Regions from separate parts of the Arthrobacter alpinus genome, predicted to be linked through region 2. Evidence: predicted binding sites of a transcription regulator. Region 2 holds the regulator's gene; each other region holds the start of a gene.
What was found. The regulator LexA, encoded in region 2, represses DNA repair genes until DNA is damaged. The targets are predictions, from matches to a motif close to TCGAACANNTGTTCGA.
Positions count from the first base shown of each region.

Region 1: AOC05_RS14365 (DUF222 domain-containing protein) is a predicted target of LexA. The motif match lies at 2,389-2,404, and genes of this name have one in related genera.
Region 3: AOC05_RS07295 (DUF222 domain-containing protein) is a predicted target of LexA. The motif match lies at 3,787-3,802, and genes of this name have one in related genera.

Region 1 is NZ_CP012677.1:3,157,683-3,163,664, forward strand. It holds gene AOC05_RS14340 (YccF domain-containing protein) at 1-204, shown strand, start outside; gene AOC05_RS14345 (hypothetical protein) at 295-528, shown strand; gene AOC05_RS14350 (HutD family protein) at 528-1,127, shown strand; gene AOC05_RS14355 (hypothetical protein) at 1,202-1,939, shown strand; gene AOC05_RS14360 (hypothetical protein) at 1,945-2,142, opposite strand; gene AOC05_RS14365 (DUF222 domain-containing protein) at 2,580-3,302, shown strand; gene AOC05_RS14370 (response regulator transcription factor) at 3,975-4,895, opposite strand; gene AOC05_RS20210 (sensor histidine kinase) at 4,888-5,352, opposite strand; gene AOC05_RS20215 (sensor histidine kinase) at 5,334-5,982, opposite strand, start outside.
Region 2 is NZ_CP012677.1:933,191-939,172, reverse strand. It holds gene AOC05_RS04075 (SseB family protein) at 1-181, opposite strand, end outside; gene priA (bifunctional 1-(5-phosphoribosyl)-5-((5-phosphoribosylamino)methylideneamino)imidazole-4-carboxamide isomerase/phosphoribosylanthranilate isomerase PriA) at 187-927, opposite strand; gene hisH (imidazole glycerol phosphate synthase subunit HisH) at 1,122-1,802, opposite strand; gene hisB (imidazoleglycerol-phosphate dehydratase HisB) at 1,799-2,425, opposite strand; gene AOC05_RS04055 (histidinol-phosphate transaminase) at 2,614-3,711, opposite strand; gene AOC05_RS04050 (LysM peptidoglycan-binding domain-containing protein) at 3,777-4,169, opposite strand; gene lexA (transcriptional repressor LexA) at 4,467-5,210, shown strand; gene AOC05_RS04040 (ATP-dependent DNA helicase) at 5,311-5,982, opposite strand, start outside.
Region 3 is NZ_CP012677.1:1,643,892-1,649,873, reverse strand. It holds gene leuA (2-isopropylmalate synthase) at 272-2,014, shown strand; gene recO (DNA repair protein RecO) at 2,152-2,904, shown strand; gene AOC05_RS07300 (isoprenyl transferase) at 2,987-3,727, shown strand; gene AOC05_RS07295 (DUF222 domain-containing protein) at 3,844-5,739, shown strand; gene AOC05_RS07290 (alpha/beta hydrolase) at 5,907-5,982, opposite strand, start outside.

The DNA of each region.
Region 1 (5,982 bases), 1.8 Mb from region 2:
AGCACCCTGGGCAACATCATTTGGATTCTGGTGGCCGGTATCTGGATCGTCATCAGCCACGTCACCACGGCGGTCGCCATGGCCCTGACCATCATTGGCATCCCCCTGGCCATCGCCAACATAAAGATGATCCCCATCTCCCTCATGCCGCTGGGCAAGGAGATCGTGCCCAGCAACCGGCCCTTCGTGAGCAGCTACCACTAGTCCAAGCACGACGACGGCACCTCCTCCGGGCTTTTGCGGCGCGCTGACCTCGCGAATGTGAGGGCGGACTTCGCCGCGTAAGCTGGTGATATGCGTAATAAGACCGCCTGGCTGGACGTTATCGTCAGTTTTGCCAGTTTTGCCTCCATGATCCTCGTGTTCACCCTGACCAGGTTCAACTTGCCGATCAAGATCCTGTTGGCGTTTGGCATCTCGGCGGCCATAACGGGAGGCTGGTCCTACTACAAGCGCAAGGCCCGGCGCCATCCGTCCGAGCCCAAGCGCCTGCACGTGTACAGCGTGAAGAATGTGGACGAAAAATAGTGGACATCATCAAGTACGCATCCTTGAAGGCCGCCCCGTGGGCCAATGGTGGTGGCATAACCCGCCAGCTTGCCTCAGGTTCCGCTGATCGGATGACGCTGGGCTCCGGCGACAAGGTCTCCAACGCCGAGCCGTGGGACTGGCGGATCAGCATCGCCGAAGTGGCCAAGGCCGGCCCGTTTTCCCCCATGCCGGGCATGGACCGGATCCTGACCATCATCGACGGCGAGCTGATAGCCCTGACCGTCGACGGCGCCGAGCATGCCCTGGAAAAGTACCGCACCTTCCGCTTTTCCGGTGATTTAGAGACCTCCGCAAGCCTGCCCACGGGCGCGCTCATGGACTTGAATGTGATGACCCGCCGCGGCTCGTTCAAGGGCTACGCCACCATTTTGGAACTGTCCAAGAAGCGTCCGCACCCGGTGTTCGCCGGACAGTTTGCCGTGCTGCTTCAGGGCTCCGCCACGGTTTCCGTGGACGACGGCGGCACCCCCGTTCCGCTGGGCAAGCTTGACACCGTGGTGGGTACCGAGGATGCGCCGGAGATCTCTGGCCGCGGTTTCCTGGCCGTGGTGAGTATCGACCGCGCTGAAGACTAGGCTCACCGATTCATCCCACTGGCTGAGGACTTCCCCGTACCTGCGGCCTAGGCTGGGGTTTATAGGGGGTACTTGTGAAACTTCGTTGGCGGGCCGCGTCCGCGGCCCTTGCGGCCGCGCTGTTATTGGGTGGACTGTCGGCCTGCACGTCATCACCGAGAACCAGCTATACGACCGCGTCCGGCGAGGAGGTCGCCGTCGACTGGAAGGACTTCCCGGCCCCGTCCGGCAATGAACCGGACCAGCTACTGAGGGCTCCTGTCGCGGAAGACATCGAGTCGGTGAGCGCCGGGATCCTGACGGACATCACGGCGGCCCTAACCCAGGAGTTCGGGCTGGCCTGGGCAACCTCGGGTGAGTCCAGCTGGCACGCCGGGGCCGGCAACGGCTACGGCGGAGTAGCCATGAGCACCACCTACAACTCGGTGTCGTGGGCCAGCGGCACGGTTCCGCCCAGCGCCGAGTGGGCCCGCGTGGTGGAGATCGTGAATGGCTTCGCCTCCGCCCGGGGCCTGGACAAAACCGGGCTGGAATCGCCGGAAACTTTTGTTTGGTTCGGCACCGCGTACGGCGACACCCAATGGGTGTCAGTGGAGATCCATGACGCCGCACTTGCCCCTGCTGGAAAGGCGGCATCCAACTATGCGCAGATCAAGCAACCTCCCGCAGCCATCTTCCTCAGCTACGGAGCCACAGCCCTCCCCCGGAATGATCGGCCGGCCTTTATTAAGGATCTGGAACCCTTTGCCGGACTGGAACGCCCGGAGTCGACCACCTCGGACAAGGTGCGGCCGCCGTTCCGAAGCGCCTAATACTCTTAGAGCCCCTTGTCCCACTCCACACGGACTTTCACGCCGCCAGCCTCTGTGTGTTCAATATGGGTCTTGATCTCGTTGGGCGCCGCCCCCATTTCCGCGATCTTGTGTTGGTACTCCCTGACCAGCTCGTCTAGGCTCTCCTGCGTCCATTCACCGGGACGGAGTCGGGTCGAAATTTCCACGTCGTCTGAACTCATTGCGGCAGCTCCCACTCCATAGTTGCTTCCTCAGTTGCTTCCTCGGTTGCTTCCTCGGCCGTGACGGCCTTGCCCCCACGGTAGGACGTTGGCGGCACCGGTGCAAGAGTACGCAACTGTTGAAAGTGACGATTCGTCCCACTCTGATGAGCATGTGGGCTGAGCCGACAGTCAGGAGGCGACCCGTGCAGTTGGCGATGTCAGGAGGTGGCGAAACTTCAAGGCGGATGTCGAACATTAAAGTTATAGAATTCTTTTTCTAGAAAATATTATTTCCTTAGGATATTGTTCGTAAAATTGTGGTATAAGTAGTCCGGTGCTGGTCCCCGGAGAACGGGGCGAGTCGCCAGCCGCACCCACTGCGGCGGAGCTAATCACAGCACTGACACTTTCCGGACATTTCCCGTTTCGACACCACCTCTGCCGGCTTACTGGGCTTGCCTGACTTTGCACCCTTCGCCGATCCGTTCGACCTGACGGGCGTGCCACGTCTAACGAAGGTTGAGGCGGCACGAACAGTCAGTGATGACTGTTTCGCTGCTCTGTCGGCGCTGAAGTCCTTGGAGGATGCCACAGCCGCGTTCAAGGCCGCCGTGATTGAACTCCGGTACTGCGCAACCCATGCCGAAGACACGGCCCTTGGTCTCGATTTATGGCAAAACACCTTGTCGGCCATGAGTTGCCGTGCAGAAATCGCCGCCGTCCTGACGGTGAGCGAGGGACAAGCCGGCGAGTTAATGGAACACTTGGCGACACTAATCCGGAACCTCCCGGCAACGTTCACGTCTCTTCGAGACGGTGCGATCTCTTGGGGACACGCCGTGGTCATCGCCGATAAGTCCCTGACTTTGCGTTCCTCTGGCATCCCGGAAGCCGCCATCACCGCTTATGAACAGACATTGCTTGGTAAAGCCGGCTGCACGTTGTGCTCCTTTAGGGACAAGGCTCGGCGGTTGCGGGAGAGAACCCAACCCGAATCGATCACTACCCGCACCAAGGTGGCCTACGAGCAACGGCGGATCGAGGTCCAACGCGTCCACGATGGCATGTCTTGGCTCAGCCTCTACCTGCCGGCACCCACGGTAGAGGGCATCTGGGATCAATGTACTTTCATTGCCAAAAATGCCCAACGTCCCAGCGAGGCCCGGAACCTCACCTAACTGCGAGCCGACGTCGCAGCAATCATCCGACTCGGCCAGGACTTCGCTGCCAATGGCATCAACTCTCACCAGTGCCCACACACCACCGAGAACAACCCACCGCAGGACGATCCACCCGGAATGGACGATGTGTTCAGCCGCCAAGGGTTCAGCACGGAACCTTGGACCATAGAAGACGGCAGCGAACCCGAGTTCCCCATTCCCGACCTCTGGGCCCCAGACCCGTGGCGCCCGGACTCCTGGATCACCGGCACCGCCGCGCCCAATGGTGGTCTCCCCGGAGTGGCGTGGTCGGGGTTGCCGCCAATGCCGGCAGTCATGCCCGTGGTGTTGATCCCTGCCCTGTCACTGATAGTCGTCAGCAATGCCCCCGCACTATTGGAAGGATACGGGCCCATCAGCATCGATATCGCCAAACGCCTCCTGGCCAACGCCTCATGTTTCTACCGGGCCTTTACCGATCCCCTGACGGGGGAAGCTCTAGCCCTCACCCCGGACACCCTCTGGGTAAGTAAAAAATGCGGACCATGCTGCAGGCCAGCAACGAATTCTGCACCTTCCCGGGCTGCACCGTTAAAGCCGTCCACGCCGGGCGCGATCACCTCACCCCATGGGATCAGGGCGGCAAAACGACCCCGGACGCCCCGGATGGACCTCCCCCACCGGCCGCTACTACCCCCCCCACCACCACCCGATATAACACCACCGAGCTACCCGAAATGGCTCATGAAGAAAATCAGCGCCAGAATCAATGCCGCCACCACGGCACCACTGAACAGTCGACGGCGACAGCTCCACGCCTGACCGGCCGACCTCAGCCCAGCAGAGGGCCTCCTCGCCGACTACCTCAGTGCTTGACCTTCGACTGAGGCACGCGGTACTCATGTGGTGGGCGCCTCCCATCATTGTTCGCTCACCCCAACAGACGTCGCTCGTAGACAAAGCGACGAGTTGGGGCCGGGCTCGCAAACCAAGTTTGTCCAAAACACTGCGCAGGTGGGTCTTGACCGTCGCCTCTGAGACGAACAAGCTCCCGGCAATTTCGCTGTTGCCCAGACCCTTGGCTGCCAGGAGAAAGACGTCACGTTCCCTTGCCGAGGGCCCTTCCAACACCGATAGATCGGGATCAGCAACGGGAAATGACCTGGCGGCGTGCGCGAAGAGCTCGTGGATTGAGCCGGGCGCAATAACCGAATAGCCCGAGTACACGGTGCGGATCGCCGCGAACAGAAACTCCGGCTCGGCGCTCTTGAGCAGATAGCCGCTGGCCCCCGCCTGCACGGCCTCAACCACTGCCTGGTCACGGTTGAAGGTGGTCAACGCAATGATCCGCGGCTTGTCGGTTCCCGCGGCCAGTGACTCTTCGGCGATGCGGCGAGTCGCGGTGACACCGTCCATGCCAGGCATTCTCAAGTCCATGAGCATGACGTCGGGGCAGAGTCGGGCGGCGAGCGCCACTGCTTCCTCGCCATCCCCGGCCTCGGCCACCAGCTCCATGTCCTGCTGGCTTTCTATCAGCATGCGGATGCCCGCCCGGAAAAGCTCCTGGTCGTCCACCAACGCCACCGTGATGGGGTTCGTTGAATCACCCACGACCAATTGCTTCCTGACGAACATCCCCGGCACCCAAGCCGATACGGTCTACCGCGTTTTCAAGCACCTGACCCATGCCGCTATGTTCACCCAGCCGGGTCCCGTAGGGGATGAAAAAGGTAACCCGGAATTGCGTCCCGTCGGGCCCCGCCGTCAGCCATCCTCCGGCCAGATGTGCCCTTTCCCGCATGCCGGCAATCCCCCGCCCCGTGCGGGTTTCCGGTGCCGCGCCCTGGCCACTGGTCGTGACCGCTGGCACGTCCGAGGAAATGTGAAGCGTCAGCCCTGGCCCTCTCCAGTCAAAGTGCACCCTCGCCGCGGTACCCAGCCCGCTATGCTTGAGCGCATGGGTCAGGCACTCCTGCACGATCCGAAACACGGCAACCTGGGCCCCGGTGGTCAGCTCCATCGGTGTTCCGGACTCGCTGTGGGCAATCCTCAGACTGCCTTGCTGCATCCTTTCCAGCAGGGCCGCACATTGCTGAGGCGAGGCTGGGGAGCCGCCACTTCGCCGTCGCCCACCCCTTCAATGACACGTTGGGCGTCCACCAGGGCACTGGGTGCAAAGCGGGAAATATTCTCTAGGGCCTTGCGCACAGGCGCGGGCTGATCCTCGCCCAAGTACATGGCACCGTCGGCCTGGGCGGCGATAACGGCCAGCGAATGGGCCAGCACGTCATGGAGGTCCCGGGAAATACTGGTCCGCTCCTGCTCGATGATCAGGTCCACTTCTGCCTCCAGCAAGGACGCCCGGGCCAGATTGCGGTCCTGGAACAATCCCCTTTGTTCCTCGAAGAGGGAAAGTAGCAGGCCCGCCGCGGCGCAGGCTGCCGCAATCATCAGCAGCAGCCCAAACACGGGCCAACCAAAGTTTTTGAATGTCGAAAAATCACCGTAGTGGCTGTTGTACCAGCCGACGCCTTGACCGTAGCGCCACGACAGCATGAGCACTGCCATGATGGCCGCAGACACCACATTGGCGGCTCCCGAAACGAACCGTTCCCTGCGGGTGCCGTTCCACTGGATGAACCCGAATGCAAGGAAGGAACCCACATAAATGGCCCAGTGGTTCGCCTCCATGGACGGG
Region 2 (5,982 bases):
CCATGGCCTCCATGAAGCGGGGGTCGGCGGAACCGTCGTCGTCCTGAAAGTTGTGGTACCGCTCCCCCTCAGGCAGCGCCCGTCCAGTCCATGGCCGGCCGGCGGAGTCAGTGGCTCCGCCGGCCCCGGCCAAGGCTGATGCAATGTGTGCCGGCAACTGTTTCTTGGAAGCTTCAGGCATGATGATTAGCGGCGGCCAGCCACGTCAAGGGCTTCGGGCAAGGTGAATTTTCCGGCGTACAGGGCCTTGCCGACAATGGCGCCCTCTACACCGTCGCCCACGAGTTCGCGCAGCACGCGCAGGTCCTCAAGGCTAGAAATCCCGCCCGAGGCCACCACGGGCTTGGACGTGCGGGCGCACATTTCACGCAACAGTTCCACGTTGGGGCCGCGCAAGGTGCCATCCTTGGTGACGTCGGTGACCACGTAGCGGGCACACCCTGCGTCTTCCAAACGGGCCAGAACCTCCCAGAGGTCCCCGCCTTCCTTGGTCCAGCCGCGTCCTGCCAGCGTGGTGCCGCGGACGTCAAGTCCGACGGCGATCTTCTCACCGAAGCGTTCGATGACCTTGGCCGTCCACTCCGGGTTTTCTAGGGCCGCAGTCCCCAAGTTGACACGGGCGACACCGAGTTCCAGGGCCCCTTCCAACGAGGCGTCGTCACGGATGCCGCCGGACAGCTCCACCTTGACGCTGAGCGCTTGCACGACGTCGCGCATCAGTGCCAGGTTGGAGCCCCGGCCAAAAGCAGCGTCCAGGTCCACCAGGTGAACCCATTGTGCGCCGTCGTTCTGCCAGTTCATGGCCGCCTCGAGCGGGGAGCCATAGCAGGTTTCCGAACCGGCCTCGCCTTGGACAAGGCGCACGGCCTGCCCGTCGGCAACATCAACGGCGGGCAGCAATTCCAGGATGGGGGCTGTGGTGGTCATCGGGTCCTCAACGTATGTGGTGAATGGGGTGAAGCACGCCGGCTCTAGAGCGTGAACAAGTACGCGGCCAGCAATGCCATGACGGCAAGAAAAGCAAAACTAATAGGAATCCAGCGCGGCGACTTTTGCTGGTAAAACGTGTAGCAACCGCCGATGAGAAGGCCGGCAAGGCCCATCAAGAGTAAAGACCACATCTAGCGTGCCCCTTTTCGAAGCGACTGGACCCAGTTACGCAGCAACCGGGCACCGGCGTCGCCTGACTTCTCCGGGTGGAACTGAGTGGCACACAACGGACCGTTTTCCACCGCAGCAATGAAGGGTGCACCGTGTTCGGACCAGGTCACCATGGGGGGCTTCATTTTGGGCTGGGCCACATCGAAGTCCCACTTTTGCACCCCGTAGGAGTGCACAAAGTAAAAACGCTCTGCCTCGACGCCCTCAAACAGCATTGACCCTTCCGGCACTGTGACCGTGTTCCAGCCCATGTGCGGGACCACGGTGGCCGGCAGAAGTTCTACCGTCCCCGGCCACTCCCCCATGCCGTTCTCACGCACGCCGTGTTCCACGCTGGCGTCGAACAGCACCTGCAAACCAACACAGATGCCCAGCACCGGGCGCCCGCCAGCGACACGGCGCCCGATCATGCGCAAAGCGTCAACACCTTTCAGCTCCGCCATGACCGAGCCGAACGCGCCCACGCCGGGAACAACCAACCCGTCAGCGTTCAAGACGTCATCGGGTTTGGCGCTGAGGGTGACCTGCGCGCCTGCACGTTCCAACGCTCTGACGGCCGATCGAACGTTTCCGGAGCCGTAGTCAAGGACGGTGACCGTCGGTTTGGGACTGCCGGTTGTGTCGGGGGATTCGGCGCTCACAAAAGACCCTTCGTGGACGGGATTCCGGTGACGCGAGGATCCGATTCCACGGCAGAGCGCAAGGCCCGGGCAAACGCCTTGAACTGGGCTTCCACGATGTGGTGCGGATCGCGGCCGGCAATCACCGTCATGTGCAGGCAGATTTGTGCGTGCAAGGTGATGGCCTCAAAGACGTGCCTGGTCAGTGAGCCCGTAAAGTGGCCGCCGATCAAGTGGTACTCCTGCCCGGCGGGCTCGCCACCGTGCACCAGGTAGGGGCGCCCGGACACATCGACAACCGCGTTCGCCAAAGCCTCATCCAGCGGCACCGTGGCTTCGCCAAATCGACGGATACCTGCCTTATCGCCCAGGGCCACCCGAAGGACCTCGCCCAGTGAGATGGCCACATCCTCCACCGTGTGGTGCACGTCAATGTGGGTGTCCCCGGTGGCCTTGATTTTCATGTCGATCAAGGAGTGTTTGGACAGGGCAGTGAGCATGTGATCGTAAAACGGCACCGAGGTGTCAATCTCTGAAACACCTGTGCCGTCCAGGTTGATTTCAACGAGCACATGGGATTCGCTGGTGCCACGTTCAAGGCGTGCGGTGCGTCCCTGGCCAGGCTGCCGACTGTTCTCGGTCATGATAAAAGCATCCTTTGATTCGGTGGTGTCCGGCCGCCAGGGAGCATGACCCTGCGCGGAAGGAAGGTGAAACAAGTCGTCGTGTTCCACCAGTTTAGAAGAGAGTGGCTGCTTCTGCCCAAAGCCGCCCACTCCCCGAGCTTTCCCGGGCGTGGGCTCGCCGGAACGACGCCGTCGAAAAGTGGCGGTTAGGTGGCCAGGATGGCACGGAGTCCGGAAAGAAAAGCGGTGGTTTCCTGTTCCGTGCCGGCAGTGACACGCAGGTGGCCAGCAATGCCCACGTCACGGATGAGCACCCCGGCCGCCAGCAGACCTTCCCAGACCGAGCGGGGGTCCTCGAGACCACCAAAGAAAACAAAGTTGGAGTCCGACGGTGCCGGGGTCAGACCGATGCGTGTCAGTTCGTCCACGATCCGATCCCGTTGAATCTTGATGGCTTCGACATTTGCCAAGAGCGAATCGGAGTTTCGCAGGGCAGCCACGGCTGTGGCCTGGGTGATGGCGGACAGGTGGTAGGGCAGACGAACAAGGCGGACCGCGTCGGCGACTTCAGGGGCGGCCGCCATATAGCCCACTCGTGCCCCGGCCAGGGCAAAGGCCTTGCTCATGGTGCGCGAGACAACCAGGCGGGGCCTGCCCGGCAGCAAGGACAGTGCACTGGGGGTTCCCTCATGGGAGAACTCCATGTAGGCCTCATCGACGATCACGATCGCCTGCGACGCTTCTCCGGCTTCGTAAACGGCCTCCACAACGTCACGTCCCAGGGCGGTGCCCGTCGGGTTATTGGGCGAACACAAGAATATTATGTGGGGAGCTTGCGCGCGTACTTGTTCGGCGGCCGATTCTGGGCTGAGGCTGTAATCTGCGGCGCGGGTCCCCGTCACGAAGCCGGTGCCTGTACCGCTGGCGAGCAGGGGGTACATGGAGTACGTGGGGGGAAAGCCCATGGCTTTCCGGCCGGGTCCACCAAAAGCTTGGAGCAATTGCTGCAGAACCTCGTTGGAGCCATTGGCGGCCCAGATGTTCTCCTGAGTCATCCCGTGGCCCAAGTATGCCGCCAGGGCCCTACGAAGTTCGGTGAACTCCCGATCAGGGTAGCGGTTCAAGCCGTCAAGTTCATCCGCGACGGCCTTCAAGATTGCTTCCTTGGCGTCCAGCGGAACACCAAAGGTGTTCTCGTTGACGTTGAGCAAAACAGGAACGTCGATTTGCGGGGCACCGTAGGGATGTTGTCCGCGCAGATCGTCGCGGAGCGGTAATTGGCTGAGGCGTTCAAACTGATCCATGGGACTAGTTTAAGTGCCGTGGACGTCAAGACTGAACTTGTGACAGGTAACGTCCGACCATTTGGCTATTTGGGGTTCGGGACAAACAGTTGCTGGCCTGCCTGCACCACGTTGGTGGTCAGCTCATTCAAGGCCACGATCTCACCCACGACTTCTCGAACATCGCGGCTTGAATCGCTGGCAGCCGCAATGGACCACAGACTCTCGCCTTGCAAGACCGTGACAGTGGTTGCGTAGTCCGCCATGTCGATGGGGCTGAACTTTGTGGCGGCGTTGGCAGGACTGGCCAGGGCTCCCAGGAGCAGGGCCAACACCGAGAATACGAGCACTGTGCTGAGCAGCAGGGCCGGAATGCCGAGCAGGATCATGCGCCCTCGCCGGGTCAGCCGCAGGGGCGCGGCGCCGGGGGTTGCTGCAAGGACGGGACGTCCAATTGTTGAAATCACCAATGCGCTCATGACTAAGGCTCCTTTTCACACCGTGAAGTTTCTTCCCGTGGGAGCCCACCAGGCGGGGCGTCCCAGTCGTTCCGCAGGAGCAAAACTTCCATAAACAATTTGTTCGATAGAACGTATGTTCTAACTCGCTACTACTGTTTTAGCATCTATTGACGACTCCTGACAAGACTCGCTAGAACAAATGTTTGAAATTCCCACTTTTCTGGCTTAATCTTGAGGGTAAGGATTCGCCTCTGAAAGCAGTCCACCAGCAGGCACTGACATTATTAGTGGCATCCACGAAAGGACCGAAGGATCATGACGCTCCCAGAACCTCCGCACCGCATCCCCCAGGCACCGAGCAGGGCCGGCATGAAGGGTCTGACGGTCCGCCAAAAGAAGATCCTTGAGTGCATCCAGCGCTCTATTGCTGACAAGGGTTACCCGCCGTCCATGCGTGAAATTGGCGACGACGTGGGATTGGCAAGCCTTTCCAGCGTCACCCACCAGCTCACCCAGTTGGAGCGGCACGGCTACCTGCGTCGTGATCCCAAGCGTCCACGTGCCATGGAAGTTCTCATTCCCCTCGTCCTTGACGACGGCGTGGTTGCCATTGAGGGTGTGAGCTCACCGGAGCAGGTCCGCAGTTCCAACGGCCTGAATTTTGCACAACTCAGCAGTTCCTCGGACACGGCATTCGTTCCGCTGGTGGGACGGATCGCCGCCGGCGGTCCTATCCTGGCCGATCAGATGGTCGATGACATCATGCCGTTGCCGCGCCAGATCGTCGGCAGCGGCGAGCTCTTTATGCTCAAGGTGGTTGGCGACTCCATGATTGACGCCGCCATCTGTGACGGCGACTGGGTTGTTATCCGGCGCCAGAACACCGCCAACAATGGTGATATTGTGGCCGCCCTGCTCGAGGATGAGGCCACTGTCAAGACGTTTCGCCAGCGTGATGGCCACACCTGGCTGTTGCCGCAGAACACCCGCTACGAGCCCATCCTGGGCGACAACGCCACTGTCATGGGCAAGGTCGTCTCGGTGCTGCGCAGCCTCTAGCAAATGCCAACGAAGAAGCGCCCCGGGCAATGCTCGGGGCGCTTTGTCGTGCGTGGCTCGCTGCGGGTGCCGGCACCCACCATCCCGAGGCCGTGCCGGGCTACTTGCCGGAGAGCCGCTCTAGCGCCGACAGGGCCACGGCCCTGTCCTTGGTGGACCAAAAAGGTGGCAGGGCGGCCCGCAGGAACCCGCCGTAGCTGGCGTTGGCCAGGCGGGAATCAAGGACCGCCACAACTCCCCTGTCACTGCTAGAGCGGATAAGCCGGCCCACGCCCTGGGCCAGGCGAATAGCCGCATGGGTTGCGGAGATGGCGATGAAGCCGTCCCCCCCGCTTTGGGCCACGGCCCTGGCCCGTGCCGTGACCAGCGGATCGTCGGGACGGGGGAACGGGATCCTGTCAATGACCACCAGCCGGCAGGAGGCCCCCTGCACATCAACTCCCTGCCACAAGGACATGGTGCCAAAAAGGCAGGTGTCGGGTTCCTCGGCAAATTCCTTGATCAGGCCGGCGATCGAGGCGTCTCCCTGACAAAGAATCTTGACCTTGAGCTTCTTGCGCAGCTTTTCGGCAGCGTCCTCGGCCGCACGGCGTGAGGAGAACAACGCCAGCGTCCCTCCCCCTGCGGCAGTGATCAGTGCCTCCAGCTCGGCCAACTGCTCCGGAGAATTTCCGAACCCGGGCTTTTGCAGGTGCGCCGCAACGTACAGCATGCCTTGCTTTGGATAATCGAAGGGGGAGCCGACGTCGGCACCGGTCCAGTTCGGCGCGTT
Region 3 (5,982 bases), 710 kb from region 2:
ATCTGTCCCTTTGCTTTGGTGAAGCGGGTTGCCTTGCCATGCCGGCCAGTGCCGAACATTGTTCAACGACCCGCACTTTAGTGAGCTCTTTCACTCTCATCCTACGTGCCGTGTTAGGGTAAAAATGTGCGCACTGGAATGCTTCTTCTTAGTTGCCGCGGCGAGGCCTCAACCACGTTGACCTGATCAACCTGGCAATGGCCGCCCTCGCTGCGGTGTTTGTGTTGCCCTGGCCGGCCCCCACCTGTTGAACAAGATTAAGGTCCCCTCCATGCGAAATATGCAAAAGCCCTCTGGAATGCCGGCACACCGCTATGTTCCTTTCCGGGAACAGATCTCCATCAGCCTGCCGGACCGCACCTGGCCGGACAAGGTCATCACCAAGGCTCCGCGCTGGTGTGCAGTGGATCTGCGTGACGGGAACCAGGCGCTCATCGATCCCATGAGCCCGGGCCGCAAAATGAAGATGTTCCAGCTGCTGGTTAAGATGGGCTACAAGGAAATTGAGGTGGGTTTCCCCTCCGCGTCGCAGACGGACTTCGACTTTGTCCGCCAGCTGATCGAGGGCGGCCACATTCCCGATGACGTCACCATCCAGGTCCTGACACAGGCTCGCGAGCACTTGATTGAGCGCACCTACGAGTCCCTGGTTGGCGCCAAAACGGCGATCGTGCACCTGTACAACTCCACCTCCGTACTGCAGCGCCGGGTTGTCTTCAACCAGGACGAAGACGGTATCCTGGACATCGCCTTGCAGGGTGCCCGCCTGTGCAAGAAGTACGAGGAAACGCTCACCGACACGCGCATCACCTACGAATACTCACCGGAGTCCTTCACCGGCACCGAGCCAGAGTACGCGCTGCGTGTCAGCAACGCCGTCGCGGACATCTTCGAGGCCTCCGCCGACAAACAGGTCATCATTAATCTGCCTGCCACGGTGGAGATGGCCACGCCCAACGTCTACGCGGACTCGATCGAGTGGATGAGCCGCAACCTGCACCCGCGGGAGGGCATCATCTTGTCCCTACACCCGCACAACGACCGTGGGACCGGTGTTGCCGCGGCCGAGCTGGGGTACCTGGCCGGTGCCGACCGGATCGAAGGCTGCCTCTTCGGCAACGGTGAACGCACCGGCAATGTCGACCTGGTCACCCTCGGACTGAACATGTTCACACAGGGCATCGACCCCATGATCGACTTCTCCGACATCGACGACGTGCGGCGCACCGTCGAGTACTGCAACCAGCTTCCGGTGGCCGAGCGCACCCCCTATGGCGGCGATCTGGTCTTCACCGCGTTCTCCGGTTCGCACCAAGACGCCATCAAGAAGGGCCTGGAAGCCCTCGAAGCGGACGCAAAGGCTGCCGGACACGCCGTCTCCGAGCACACTTGGGCTGTCCCGTACCTGCCTGTTGACCCGAAGGACCTGGGCCGCAGCTACGAGGCCGTCATCCGGGTCAACTCGCAGTCGGGCAAGGGCGGTGTGGCATACCTGCTCAAGAACGAGCACAATCTGGACCTGCCACGACGTGCCCAGATCGAGTTCTCCGGTGTCATCCAAAAACAGACGGACACGGTGGGCGGCGAGGTCAGCGGCGCCAAGCTATGGACCATCTTCAGCGACGAGTACCTGCCGGCCGAAGCAAGCGAGAACGCGTGGGGCCGCTACCATATTGGTCCGTTCACCACGTCCACCGATGACGACGGCGAAATGACGCTGATCGCCAAGCTGACCATCGACGGGGTGAGCACCACACGCACGGGCACCGGCAACGGACCCATTGCGGCGCTGCTGGCCATCCTCGGAGAAGACGGCGTGGATGTCCGCGTCCTGGACTACTCCGAGCATGCACTCTCCGAAGGCGGCGACGCCCGCGCAGCAGCCTTCGTCGAATGCGCAGTGGGTGAGCGGGTGCTGTGGGGCATCGGTATCGACGCCAACACCTCCACGTCCTCACTGAAGGCAGTCATCTCCGCCGTGAACCGCGCAGTCCGCGACGCACAGGCAGCGTAGTCCCCACTTGCCGCCCCAGTAAATCGCTGGCGCGATTTACTGGGAACCTGGCAAGCGTGGGCCCAGCAATGCGGGCTAGGTTGATTGCTGGCGCGGTGCAACTGACCGCGCCGGGCGAATAGTGGGAGAATGGAATAGTGTCCAACCAATCCTTTGCCGCCCGCACTTACCGGGATGACGCCGTCGTACTGCGAACCCACAAACTAGGGGAAGCCGACAGGATCATCACGTTGCTGACTCATCATCATGGGCAGTTGCGGGCCGTGGCGCGTGGTGTGCGGCGCACCAGCAGCAAGTTTGGGGCCAGGTTGGAGCCGTTCATGGTGGCCGACCTCCAGTTGGTCAGGGGCCGCACCTTGGACATCGTCACCCAGGCGGTGGCCAAAGGTAGCTATGGGGATGCGATCGCCGCCAACTACGACCGCTATGTGGTGGCTGCGGCCATGACCGAGACGGCGGAGCGGCTCACGGACGTTGATGGTGAAACGTCCACGGCACACTACTTGTTGCTGGTGGGGGCACTTGCCTCGTTGAGCCGGGGCGCACATTCCACCGAACTGATTTTGGATTCCTACTTGCTACGGGCTGTTTCCATCGCGGGGTGGGCGCCCAGCTTCGGAGACTGTGCCCGATGTGGTGATCCTGGTCCCCATGGCGCCTTCAATGCCGCCTTGGGTGGTGCCGTTTGCCATGACTGTCGGCCTCCCGGTTCACCGGCTCCGGCCCCGCAAACCATGTTCTTGCTGGCGTGCCTGCTCTCCGGGGATTGGGCCGGCGCTGACGCTTCGGAGAATATTCACCGCCGGGAGGCTGCAGGCCTCGTGGCCGGTTACGTGCAATGGCATTTGGAGCGCACCGTGCGTTCCCTGAAACTTGTGGAGCGTGCATAAACCCGTGGCAGTCCAACGCAGCAGTCGAAGCACCACAAAGCCGGCCGTCGTGGCGCCTTGGCCGCACCCCTCAGGGGAGATCATGCCAGCGATTCCCGCGCAGCTGATCCCCGCGCATGTGGCCATCGTCATGGATGGGAACGGCAGGTGGGCCAACCAGCGCGGTCTGCCCCGGGTGGAGGGTCACAAGGCGGGGGAGCCGGCGTTGTTGGACGTCATGGCTGGCGCCATTGAAATGGGTATCAAATACGTTAGTGTCTACGCCTTTTCCACCGAAAATTGGAAGCGTTCACCGGAGGAAATTCGTTTCCTCATGGGATTTAACAAAGATGTATTAAGACGTCAGCGGGACCAACTTGACTCCTGGGGCGTACGCATTCGGTGGTCAGGCCGCAAACCAAGGCTCTGGGGATCCGTGATCAAGGAGCTGGAAGTGGCACAGGAGCACACTAAGGACAACGACACCATTACGTTGACCATGTGTGTTAATTACGGCGGACGGGCTGAAATTTCCGACGCCGTTGCCGCCTTGGCGGCCGATGTTGCGGCCGGAAAAATGAGCCCGCGCTCGGTGTCTGAGAAGACGATCCAAAAATACCTGTACTTGCCCGATGTGCCGGACGTGGACTTGTTCCTGCGTTCCAGCGGCGAGCAGCGGCTCTCCAACTTCCTGTTGTGGCAAAGCGCCTATGCTGAATTTGTCTTCATGGACACGCTGTGGCCCGACGTCGACCGCAGGACTTTGTGGGCGGCGGTTGATGAATACGCCCGCAGGGACAGGCGCTATGGCGGCGCTGTGGATGCAGCCAAGTCCACCAGCTGATTCCGCTCACGTTCCTCGCATGTATCCCGTGCCGGGACTGGGAGAAGAGTAAATATTATTAGAACATTTGTTCTATAGTACTTCCTTGCTGGCGTATTTAGGTCTAAAATTGGTGTATGGGCACCGTTGATCGGTCCGGTAGCAAGAGGGGTTCCACCCCTTCCGGGCAGGCGTTTTTGGATCAGGACCCCGGCTTTGGGCCGGAGGGGATTGTTGGCGGCGATTTTTCCGGCCATGATTCTTTCGGTGTTGCTGTGGATGCTGTGGTGGATGGGGATGGTGCTGCGCTGGCCCGGCTGATTGCCAGTGATCCTTTTGCCGATGACCCGCAGATGCGCAATGTCACGTGGATCGGCCCGTCGCGGGAGATCAGTGCGGAGGAATGGGCGGCCCAGTTCTTGCCTGCCGCGCCTGTACCGGGGCTGGGGGTTGGGGCACTGTTGCCTGTGTCGCTCTCTGGTGTGGGTGCGGATGCTGCGGTGGCGGTGGTGCGGGCTTCGGTTCCGGACCTTCCTAAGGCGCCCAGGAAGGACAACCCTGCCGGTGTGGTGTGGACCCCTGCTGCGGGGGCCGAGGCGTTGGAGGTTCTGGATCCGGCCGGGCTGGCCGATAACGAGGTGTTGGACTTCATGCATGCGGCGAACCGTTTGGCCGCTTTCGCTCAGGCCAGGGAAGCCGAGGCGGTGGCCGTGTTTGCTACCCGTCGTCCGCCTCTGGCCGATGAACCGGTCCGGGAACGCGGCGGGGTGTCGTTGTGGGCTGCCGGGGAACTGATGGCGGTATACGCGATCGGGCGGGGCGCCGCCGAGCATCGACTCGATGACGCCGCGACCCTGACCGCGCTCCCGGCGACCTTGGCCCTGCACCGGCAGGGTCTGCTGGACGGGTTGCGGATCCGGGCCATCCACCGGGGCCTGGAGAACGTTCCCGAGGAGCTCTTCTTGGTGCTGGAGCCACTGTTTTTGCCCGGGGCGGCCCGGATGAACCCGGCCGGGCTGACCCGCAAGATCCGGCGCCTGGCCGAACGCTTCAACCCTGAACCGTTGGCGGTCCGGCACGAGCGGGCCCGGATCCAGCGCCGGGTCTGGTTCACGCCCCTGCCCGACGGGATGGCCCAACTCGGTGCGATCCTGCCCGCCACACCAGCCCTGGCCTTGTTCCAGTCCTTAGAAGCCTGGGCCAGACAGGCCCAACAGGATGGGGAACCCTCCACCGCTTTGACCCCGACCGGGCGGCCCTCCCGTAGCTACGATAACTACCTCGCCGATTGCTTCCTGGACCTGATCCATCAAGCCTTCCTCCACCCCGCCACCAGCTGCACTGACTGCTCCTGTAACAACCCCACCCCAGACCATCCAGCACCAGACCATCCAGCACCCCACCCCACCACCGGGCTGAGCGGCAATGGGCTGAGCGGCAATGGGCTGGCAGGGAATGGGCTGCCCGGTGGTGGGTCGGTTCCGGAGCCACGGTTTGCTCCTCGTATCCCGGCTAAGGTCAACGTCACTATCCCGTTCCTGACTCTGCTGAACACCTCGGAGGAGCCCGGCCATCTCGACGGGTACGGTCCCATCCCGGCCGATCAGGCCAGAGAACTCGCCGCCGGGGCCAGCTCCTGGCACCGGATCCTCACCGACCCCGAAAAAGGTACCATCGTCAGTATCGGGCGCACCGCTTACAAACCACCCGCGGACATGGTCAGGCTCGTCCGTCTCCGGGACCCTGTCTGTACCGGAATCGGGTGCGACACCCCGGCCCGGAACTGCCAGATCGACCACACCATCCCGTTCCACCAAACCCGGTACACCCTCAACGGCACCGCCCTGCCCAAAGGCCACACCAGCACCGAGAACCTCTGCCCACGCTCCATCTACTGCCACCGCCTCAAAGACGAGCCCACCACCGGCTGGAACGTAGAACCAGCCGAAAACGGTGCCACCAAAACCACCACCCCCACCGGACGCGAATACCTCCACAACCACCCCGACAACGAACAAAACGCACCCTTCTAGCAAGCACCCTCCCCCACAACACAGGCCCGGCACCCAGGCACCCGGCACCCGCGAAGTGTTGGCCAAAATCACTGAGACTGGTGGCCGGAAGCGTACCGCAGAACGACCTGTTGTGTCCCTCATGGAGCCCGCGCTTGTCGGGGAGGAACCGCATCGCACGACGCCTGCTAGTCGACGTATCCCCGCAGCCAGCGGGCAAGCCTGTTGTAGGCGTCGTCGCGCACGGGCTTGTTGGAGAGGAAG